DNA from 3 places in the Limosilactobacillus pulli genome. Region 2 is predicted to be linked to each of the others. Evidence: predicted binding sites of a transcription regulator. Region 2 holds the regulator's gene; each other region holds the start of a gene.
The links. The regulator HrcA, encoded in region 2, represses chaperone genes, less so after heat shock. The targets are predictions, from matches to a motif close to TTAGCACTCNNNNNNNNNGAGTGCTAA.
Positions count from the first base shown of each region.

Region 1: the regulator HrcA is predicted to act here: its motif matches at 1,594-1,620, upstream of clpP (ATP-dependent Clp endopeptidase proteolytic subunit ClpP).
Region 3: the regulator HrcA is predicted to act here: its motif matches at 1,288-1,314, upstream of groES (co-chaperone GroES).

Region 1 covers NZ_CANCWQ010000011.1:40,759-44,040, reverse strand. Annotated here, with positions in the region: gene gap (type I glyceraldehyde-3-phosphate dehydrogenase) at 1-294, opposite strand, end outside; tRNA gene QOS03_RS05005 (tRNA-Arg) at 604-675, shown strand; gene QOS03_RS05000 (hypothetical protein) at 810-941, opposite strand; gene QOS03_RS04995 (hypothetical protein) at 1,344-1,469, shown strand; gene clpP (ATP-dependent Clp endopeptidase proteolytic subunit ClpP) at 1,640-2,233, shown strand; gene whiA (DNA-binding protein WhiA) at 2,425-3,282, opposite strand, start outside.
Region 2 covers NZ_CANCWQ010000027.1:8,392-11,673, forward strand. Annotated here, with positions in the region: gene QOS03_RS07470 (sugar O-acetyltransferase) at 1-88, shown strand, start outside; gene QOS03_RS07475 (hypothetical protein) at 232-600, opposite strand; gene hrcA (heat-inducible transcriptional repressor HrcA) at 761-1,810, shown strand; gene grpE (nucleotide exchange factor GrpE) at 1,821-2,420, shown strand; gene dnaK (molecular chaperone DnaK) at 2,457-3,282, shown strand, end outside.
Region 3 covers NZ_CANCWQ010000011.1:1,424-4,705, reverse strand. Annotated here, with positions in the region: gene groL (chaperonin GroEL) at 1-910, opposite strand, end outside; gene groES (co-chaperone GroES) at 960-1,244, opposite strand; gene QOS03_RS04805 (redox-sensing transcriptional repressor Rex) at 1,476-2,123, opposite strand; gene QOS03_RS04800 (ABC-F family ATP-binding cassette domain-containing protein) at 2,463-3,282, shown strand, end outside.

The sequences.
Region 1 (3,282 bases), on a different contig from region 2:
TTCCAGAACGAAGTCAACACCATCGTTCTTAACCCAAGGAATGTTCCGTGCGTCGCGTTCAGCGTATACAGGGTATTCCTTGCCATCAACAACGATGCCCTTGTCAGTGGAAGAAACTTCGCCAGGGAACTTGCCGTGAGTAGAGTCGTACTTCAGCAGGTAGGCCAGCATTGAAGGAGTAGTCAAATCGTTGATTGCAACAACTTCAATGTCCTTGGAGCCCAGTTCGTGGATCCGACGGAAAGCCAAACGACCAATACGGCCAAAGCCATTAATACCAATTTTTACAGTCATACTGCAATTTCCTCCTTTAGGAAAATAATTCAATGTTCTTGTTTAGTTTACCACAACTTTTCATCCAAAATTGCCAAATTTAAGGAAAAAATTGGCAATTTTGTCTGCTAGCTAAACAATCACACTAACCTACGTTGTTTATGATACTCAAAACCGACTAACTTGTCCATGGAAATGTATTTAGTTTTCATCAAATTGGATCCATCCAATATTTTTGTAAAAATATTCATTTTCCTCTTGCATTTTGGTGCTGCAAAGGATATTATAATAAACGTTCGCGTTATTTATGCGAACTCATCTAAACAAGATGCGCCCTTAGTGTAATGGATCGCACGTGAGATTCCGGTTCTCGAGATCCGGGTTCGACTCCCGGGGGGCGCATTTAGGTACATCAAAGCACTGGTCAGGCTGATCAGTGCTTTTATTATACTTAAATGATCTTAATTAAAAATCAGCATAAAAAAGACCTCATCACAGTCAGCCTGGATGAGGTCTTTTTTAAATGGAAAAGCAAATTACTTTTCTTCAGCTGGCTTTTGCTTAGCCCACTTACGAATAGCTTCGATTTTCTTTTCCTTCTTAGCCCGCGTGTAACGGTCTGCGACTGGGCGACGGCCTTGTACGCCGTATGGATGTGCTTTACGCATAGCAATATGCCTCCTTTATATCTAACGTAAATAATCAACATTCCAATTATAAGGGTCAAGGTATCAAAAATCAACAACTATTATTACAACCAAGCTGTCATCAATAAAATTCAAAAAAATTTTTTGATTATCTGACTGATTTTGGGCATCTTGCTCATTTTTTAATTTCTAAGCTGGAAAGCCAGTCTGCGTTGACCTTTGGAAACGTTAGCACTATTTTCACAATAAAAAATTGATAAACGTTTTCCGCCAATTTGACCTATACCAATTTAGGCATAAAAACCAAAAATAGCTTAAAATAGGCACTTGTCAATAATACCAATTGGGTGTATAGTCTTAGACATCACAGAGGTTAACAATTAATTCATTCACAAATCCATATTATTCGGGGAGATGAAATCTATGTTTAAAAAGAACATGCACGAATTGAACGAACTTAAGAAATTGATCGAAAATGACGATCGGGCCATGCTGGATGCCGAAATCGCCGATCAAGAACTGAGCATGATCTCAGCTGACTTGAAATAATTCTACCTATTATAAGACTAGAAAACGCTGTCATTGACGACATTTAGGTCGTACTTGGCAGCGTCTTTTTTTGTGACAAAACATTTGACCTTTTCTGACCTATCGAGTATAGTATTCACATAAGTTAGCAATCGAAGCTGACTACTGCTAATTAAGAGGGAGGCCAAAGCATGAGCTTAGTTCCAACGGTCATTGAACAGTCATCACGCGGCGAACGCGCTTATGACATTTATTCACGTCTGTTGAAGGACCGCATCATTATGCTGTCCGGTCCGATTGAAGATGACATGGCAAACTCAATCGTTGCGCAGCTGCTATTCTTGGATGCGCAAGATTCAACCAAAGATATTTACCTTTACATTAACTCACCCGGTGGTGTCGTAACCTCTGGGATGGCCATCTATGACACGATGAACTTCATCAAAGCCGATGTTCAGACCATCGTAATCGGTATGGCCGCATCAATGGCCAGCGTGCTGGTATCATCTGGTGCCAAGGGCAAGCGTTTCGGTTTGCCACACTCAACGGTTATGATTCACCAACCATCTGGTGGTGCTCAAGGTCAACAAACCGAGATTCAGATCGCAGCTGAAGAAATCTTGAAGACGCGTAAGATGATCAATGGCATTTTGGCAGAAAATTCCGGCCAGCCAATTGAGCAAATCGAACGTGATACTGAACGCGACCACTACTTAACGGCCCAGGAAGCCGTTGACTACGGTCTGCTTGACGGCATCATGGAAAACAGTGCCAAACTGAAGTAATTGTTTGACCTAAATAACTAAAGCCACGACTGTTATCAGCCGTGGCTTTTATTTGCTATTGAGGCTGGGAAAGATTAATTTTTATAGTGAAATAAAACAATCTTTAATAATAAAACGGCTGAAGATCAACGTTTTGAGTGACGCAATCTTCAGCCATTTTTCTATTTTCGGACTTTATTCTCAGTTTCTTTTTAGTTGCTCTTAGCGTGCCGTAATTCATCGGCATAGGCATTTAATTTACGCAATCGGTGGTTAACCCCTGATTTCGAGATTGGACCACCTGGCACCAAAACGCCGAGCTCTTTTAGACTGACTTCTTGATGAGCCAGACGGGTTTCGGCAATAGCGCGCAGCTTTTCTGGCAGACTGTCCAAACCAACCATTGAATCAATCAGACGGATATTTTCGATTTGGCGATTGGATGCATTGGCAACCTTATCCATATTGGCATTCTCGCAGTTGACCAGTCGATTGACGGAATTGCGCATGTCACGTACGATTCGAATATTTTCAAACTTGAGCATGCCATTGGTAGCACCGATTAACTGAAGAAACTCGGCAATCTTTTCGGCTTCTTTCAGATAGACGATGTAGCCGCTGCGGCGAGCCGTGGTTCGGGCATTCAGATGATAGCGATTGATCATCTGGGCAATCATTTCATTATGTTCTTCATATAAAGAATAAATTTCCAGATGATAGCGCGATGTCTCAGGATTATTGACTGAACCGCCCGCCAAAAACGCCCCACGCAGATACGAACGAATCATCAAATCATCCTTAAGCAATGCCATTGGAACCTTTTCTTTAATCTGAAAACCTTCCAAAATTCCCAGATCACTGAGAATCTCTTGGGCGTGATAGCGCAGGCGTACCACGTATTGATTGTTCTTTTTAAGCTTCATCTTACGCCGGACGACGATCTCACTTTCAACTTGATAAAACTGCTTTAAAAGCGAGTAGATTCTGCGAGCAATCGCCGGGCTTTCCGTTTGAACGTTTAAAACCAGATTGCGATTGGCAATTCCTAAAGCGCCATTCATCCGAATCAG
Region 2 (3,282 bases):
GCTGGACGAAAAAGACCGCCTCGATGTCTGGCAGACTTATCAGCAAGGCGAAATACCGCGTTCGCTACGAGAAAAGGAACGCGGCTGATAAGTTTATTGGCTGTGCTTTGGCTTGCTAAAAAGCGTTTGCTCTGCCGTATAAATAAGGCTTATTGGCAGCTGATCTCGATTCATACTTAAAATAAAAGCAGCGGCCGATTAGGAAAGCGACCGCTGCTTTTGCGACTATTTTTAATGACGGCTGGCACGGTGCGCACTGCTACCGCCCATTTTGTGGACCTGACGCTTGAATTTTTGACCATTATTGGCAACAAAATGAAAATGCCGCATCTTGCCGGTAAATGGTCGGCCACTGAGTCGAATCGTGGTCCAGCGCCGCATCAGTTCGGTCATGTCATGCAGATCAGCCAAAAGCGCTTCGTTATGTTCTTCTTCGGCAGCCTGCTTGATATCTGTCTGCAGGCGCATGATCAGATTATTGTGATATTGAAGCAGTTCGGCGGTCAATGGTGCGTTGCGGTATTGGTTGAACAGTTTTTGAATCAGCTCCATGGCTTCTTTGGCGTTTTTAGGTTGGACGTAGCGGTTTTCTTCGTTCATAATTGGACTCCTTTAATGGATGTTTGGAAATAATTTGACCAATCTTGACATTTTTCTAGAAAAATAGTTTGACTATTATTGACTTTTAGTCGTGTGGTTGGTATATTATAAATTGTGTTTAGCACTTAGGCAGTTAGAGTGCTAAAAGGAAGTGATGCCAATGCTAACACAGCGTCAAAAGCAAATCCTGCAAGCGATTGTACGTCAATACACGGCGACTGGTCAACCGGTCGGCAGCAAGGTCTTGGCTGATAAGCTCCCGATTAAGGTCAGCTCAGCTACGATCCGCAACGAGATGGCAGTCTTGGAGCGAGAAGGGTTCGTGAAAAAAGAGCATTCCAGCTCTGGTCGCGTTCCTTCCAAGCAGGGCTATCGTTATTACGTTGACCATCTGCTTGATCCAGCAGCTGTTACCGACAGTGATCTGATGGTGATCCAAAATTCATTGGGGGCCGATTTTCACAAGATTGACGAGATTGTTTCACATTCAGCCGACATCCTTTCAGCGCTGACGTCATACACGGCGTTTACCCTGAAGCCAGAACAAAAAGACGTGCACTTAAGCGGTTTTCGTTTGGTGCCGCTGGGTAATCAAAAGGTCATTGCCATTCTGGTTACGGACAGTGGCGAGGTAGAGAGTCAATCATTTACCTTGCCTAAGAATCTGGATACGCAGGCTTTGGAAGCCGTGGTACGCTTGATTAACGATCAGCTGGTGGGGTTGCCGCTGGCGGTGGTTGTCAAGCATCTGCAGACTGACATTCCGATTAAGATCAGTCAGTATCTGCACAGTCCCGACGGCTTTCTGCAGATCTTTGACAGCGTATTGGGGCGGGCGGCTCGCGAAAAATACTTCGTCGGCGGGCGGCTCAACATTCTCGGCTACTCTGATCGGCAGAATCCTCAGGCGCTGCGGGCATTGTATGGACTGCTCGATCAAAGCGATAATCTGTCAAGCATCATTGATTCCGATTCTCCAAATGATGGAGTCAATGTCAAGATTGGCAGTGAGATTGCCAACAATCAGGTGCTCAACGACTACAGTCTGATCACCGCTACCTACGACGTCAACCAATACGGCAAGGGTATTATCGCCGTGCTGGGACCGACGCGGATGCCTTATTCGCGGACGATTGGCCTGGTTGACGCGTTCAGACGCGAGCTGGCTAAACGACTGCTCGACTACTATCACAATTATTACGATTTATAGGAGGGGTTCGATGGCTGAAAAGAAATCAGCAGCTGCCAAGGAAGAAAAGGCGGCTCAAGCAGCTGAATCGACTGCAGCTGACCAAGCGGCTAAGAATGCCGAAGAAGCCAAGGATGCCAAGTCAGCTGCCAAGGAAGATCCAACTGCCGCGCTCAAGCAACAGATTGCTGATCTGAAAAAGCAGCTCGATGAAAAAGACGACCAGTATCTGCGGGCGCAAGCGGAAATTCAAAACATGAACAACCACTTCAAAAAAGAGCGCGCGCAATTGATCAAATACGATGGTCAGGGGCTGGCTAAAGACATCCTGCCGGTTTTGGACAACTTGAAGCGGGCTTTGGCAACTCAACTGGATGACAAGCAGGCCCAAGAGTTCAAGAAAGGCATTCAAATGGTTCACGACCATTTGGAAAAGGCGCTCAAGGACCATGGGATTGTTGAGATTCCAGCTGAGCCAGGCACGCCTTTTGATCCGACCAAGCATCAAGCGGTACAAACCGCACCAGCTTCGGATGATCAAAAAGACGACACCATTGTTCAGGTGCTGCAAGCTGGCTATGAAATGAAGGATCGCGTGCTGCGTCCTTCAATGGTCGTTGTTGCACAATAACTTAGATAAACCAATATAAAAAGAGGGAAAACTTTTATGGCAAGCAATAAGATTATCGGTATCGACCTTGGTACCACTAATTCCGCCGTTGCCGTTATGGAAGGTAACGAACCTAAGATTATCACCAACCCAGAAGGTGGCCGCACGACTCCTTCTGTCGTATCATTCAAGAATGGTGAGGTTCAAGTTGGTGAAACGGCTAAGCGCCAAGCAATCACCAACCCCAACACGATTACGTCAATCAAGAGCCACATGGGTGAACCAGGCTACACGGTTGACATTGATGGTAAGAAATACACGCCACAAGAAATTTCTGCCATGATTCTGCAATACATCAAGAAGTATGCAGAAGACTACATTGGCGACACGGTAACTCAAGCCGTTATCACGGTGCCAGCCTACTTCAACGATGCTCAGCGTCAAGCTACCAAGGATGCTGGTAAGATTGCTGGTCTGGAAGTTAAGCGGATCATTAACGAACCAACTGCTTCCTCACTGGCATATGGCCTGGACAAGAAGGACAAAGACGAAAAGATCCTGGTTTATGACCTTGGTGGTGGGACGTTTGACGTTTCCATCCTGGAACTGGGCGATGGCGTCTTCCAAGTTCTTTCCACTTCTGGTGACACTCATCTGGGTGGTGACGACTTTGACCAAAAGATCATGGATTGGCTGATCGATGGCTTTAAGGCAGACCAAGGCATTGACCTGTCCCAAGACAAGATGGCTCTGCAACGGCTGAAGGATGCTGCTGAAAAGGCCAAGAAGGAACTTTCCAGCTCACAATCTGCTGAAATCAACCTGCCATTTATCGCTCAAAAAGATGGTCAACCAGTGCACCTGGACCAAACGCTGACGCGGG
Region 3 (3,282 bases), on a different contig from region 2:
CCAGGTCGTCAGAAATAACCGTACCGCCAGTCAGAATGGCAATATCTTGCAATTGAGCCTTACGACGGTCACCAAAACCAGGCGCCTTAACAGCGCAAACGTTGAACGTCCCACGGATCTTGTTCAAAACCAGCGTTGGCAGAGCTTCACCAGTAATGTCATCAGCAATGATCAGAAGCGAGCGGCCTTCTTGAACGACTGCTTGCAGCAATGGCAAAATATCTTGAATGTTGCTGATCTTCTTGTCAGTAATCAGAATGTATGGGTTATCCAGGTCGGATTCCATCTTGTCCGTGTCAGTTACCATGTATTGAGACATGTAGCCGCGGTCAAAGCTCATCCCTTCAACCACGTCAACCGTCGTGTCAACGCCGCGGCTGTCTTCAATCGTGATAACACCATCGTGACCAACCTTTTCCATAGCATCGGCAATCAGTTCACCGACTTCTGGGTTGGCAGCCGAGATCGAAGCGATTTGAGCAATGTCATCTTTGCTTTGAACTTCGTGGCTCATCTTGTGCAGTTCTTCAACGGCTGCCTTGGTAGCCTTGTCAATCCCGCGACGAATGCCGACCGGGTTGGCACCGGCGGCAACGTTTTTCATACCGGCGTTGACGATGGATTGCGTCAGAACCGTAGCCGTCGTCGTACCATCACCAGCGTTGTCGTTGGTCTTGGAAGCAACTTCAGAAACCAGCTTGGCACCCATGTTTTCAAAGTGGTCTTCCAGTTCAATGTTCTTGGCAATCGTAACCCCGTCGTTGGTAATCGTAGGAGCACCGTAGCTTTGTTCCAAAACGACGTTGCGGCCCTTAGGACCAATCGTCGTCTTAACGGTATTGGCCAGCTTGTCTACCCCACGCAGCATTGCCTTGCGTGCATCTTCAGAAAATTTGATTTCTTTTGCCATTTTAGATTTTCACCTCATTAATATTGATCGAATGCGAAAACAAGTCTACTTAGTCAACAATGGCAACCAGGTCTTTTTCACGAACGACCAGGTACTTTTCACCCTTGTATTCAACTTCATTGCCTGCGTACTTGTCAAACAGGACGCGGTCGCCTTCCTTAACGACTGGAGCAACTTTTTGACCATTGTCCAGGTAGCGGCCTTCGCCAACTGCGACAACCGTACCCGTCGTTGGCTTATCCTTGGCATTGTTAGCCAACACGATTCCGCCAACCGTCTTTTCTTCAGCTTGTTCCGCTTTAAGAACAACGCGATCTCCTAATGGTTTTAACACGTTAATCCCTCCATCAATCATCATTAATAATTCAGATATTTATTTAGCACTCTCATCACCTAAGTGCTAATTACATGATCTACTATATCATGATCTTGCCAAAATGCAACAATTATTTTGACCAATTTTGACTATTAGACTTTTAAAAACGCTTTAGTTACTGATATCAAGGCATTTTGACTTTTTGATCAATAATTAAAAAAACACGACGATTGCTCGCCGTGCGTTACACTATTTTTGACCATCTTTGGCATTGTTGTTTTCAATAAAGTAGATCAGTGTCTGCAGCTCATTGGTCAGGTCAATGTTTTGCACCTGAACGTCTTTTGGCACTGACAGGCGTACCGGCGTAAAGTTCAAGATACCGTGTACACCGGCCTCAACCAGCTCATCAGTAACTGCTTGTGACTTTTCACCGGGAACCGTTAAAATAACAACGTCAATCTGCTGTTCCTTCAGCTGCTTTTTCATCTCACCGACTGGGTAGACAGGAATCCCACTCTTAACGGTATTGGCCAGAGCAGGTTTAGGATCAAAGGCGGCACTGATCCGCAGATTGGTACTTTGATGAAAGTTATAGTTCATCAAGGCACTGCCCAAGCTGCCGACCCCGACCAACGCCACACTGGTCAGTTTGTCTTGATTCAGGATACCCTTGAAAAAGTTCAAAAGCTTTTCCACATCATAGCCATAGCCTCGTTTGCCCAATTCGCCAAAATAGGAAAAGTCGCGTCGAATCGTTGCTGAGTCAACCTTGACTGCTTCTGACAGTTCAGTTGATGAAACCCGCCGCTTGTTGGCATTAAGCAAAACGTTCAGATACCGATAGTAGACCGGCAACCGCTTAGCCGTGGCACGGGGAATTTTACGCGTTGCCATTAATAGATTCCTCCAATTCAGATTCTAGTTTGTGAAAATTATTCCTTTATTATTTTAGCAACTCAGCCAGACTTTGTGAACTATTTTCCAAGAAAAGAATCTTTTTTCATACTTAACATGCCTTTTATTATGCTACAGGGATCGATGCTTGTCTATGAGGAATTTGTGAAAAACCGATTGCTGTTTTGATTATGCGCATCTGATCATTTGCTCTCGAACCGATTTTTTACACACTAAATTAAATGCTTAACATTGTCGTCACTCGGTTCAATCTCGCCAGTCCACTCAATCTTGTGCTACAATCTTACTGATTATCTACAATAAAAATGAGGTTGAACTATGCTCTTATTGCAAACCAATAACGTTGAGCGTCGTTTTGGCAACGATGTCTTGTTTCACAATATGAATATGCAGATCCAAGATCACGGCCGTACTGCCCTGGTTGGCCGTAACGGTGCCGGTAAAACGACTTTCTTAAAAATCGTTGCTGGCCTGACCGAGCCCGATGAAGGCACGGTCACCCATGCTCGTGATCTCACGATTGGCTACTTAGCCCAAAATCAAGGACTCGACAGTCAAAACTCAATCTGGGCTGAATTAGACAGCGTTTTTACTCCCCTACACGATCTAGAACGTCAGCTGCATGATCTGGAAGAACGATTAGGAACGCTTGCTCCTGACGATGCTGACTATCAAGAAGTACTAGCCAGCTATGATCGACTGTCGGAACAGTTTAAAAAGCAAGGCGGCTATGAATATGCCTCCCGGATGCGGGGTGTTTTGCATGGTTTTGGCTTTGGTGAAGAAATGTATGATACCTCAGTCAATGCGCTTTCTGGCGGTCAAAAGACTAAGCTGGCCCTAGCCAAGATTTTGCTGCAGTCGCCTAATCTTTTAATCTTAGACGAACCGACCAATCACTTGGATATGGGTGTTTTAAGCTGGTTGGAAGATTATCTTAAAAGCTACCAGGGTGCGCTCTTGATCGTCTCTCACGACCGTTACTTTTTGGATCGCGTCGTTACCGATGTTTATGATCTAGACAACCGGACTCTGATTCACTATACCGGCAACTACACTCAGTTTGTTACCCATAAGCGTGAACGACTGCAAGCGGAATGGAAGCACTATGAGCAGCAGCAAAAAGAAATCGCCAAAC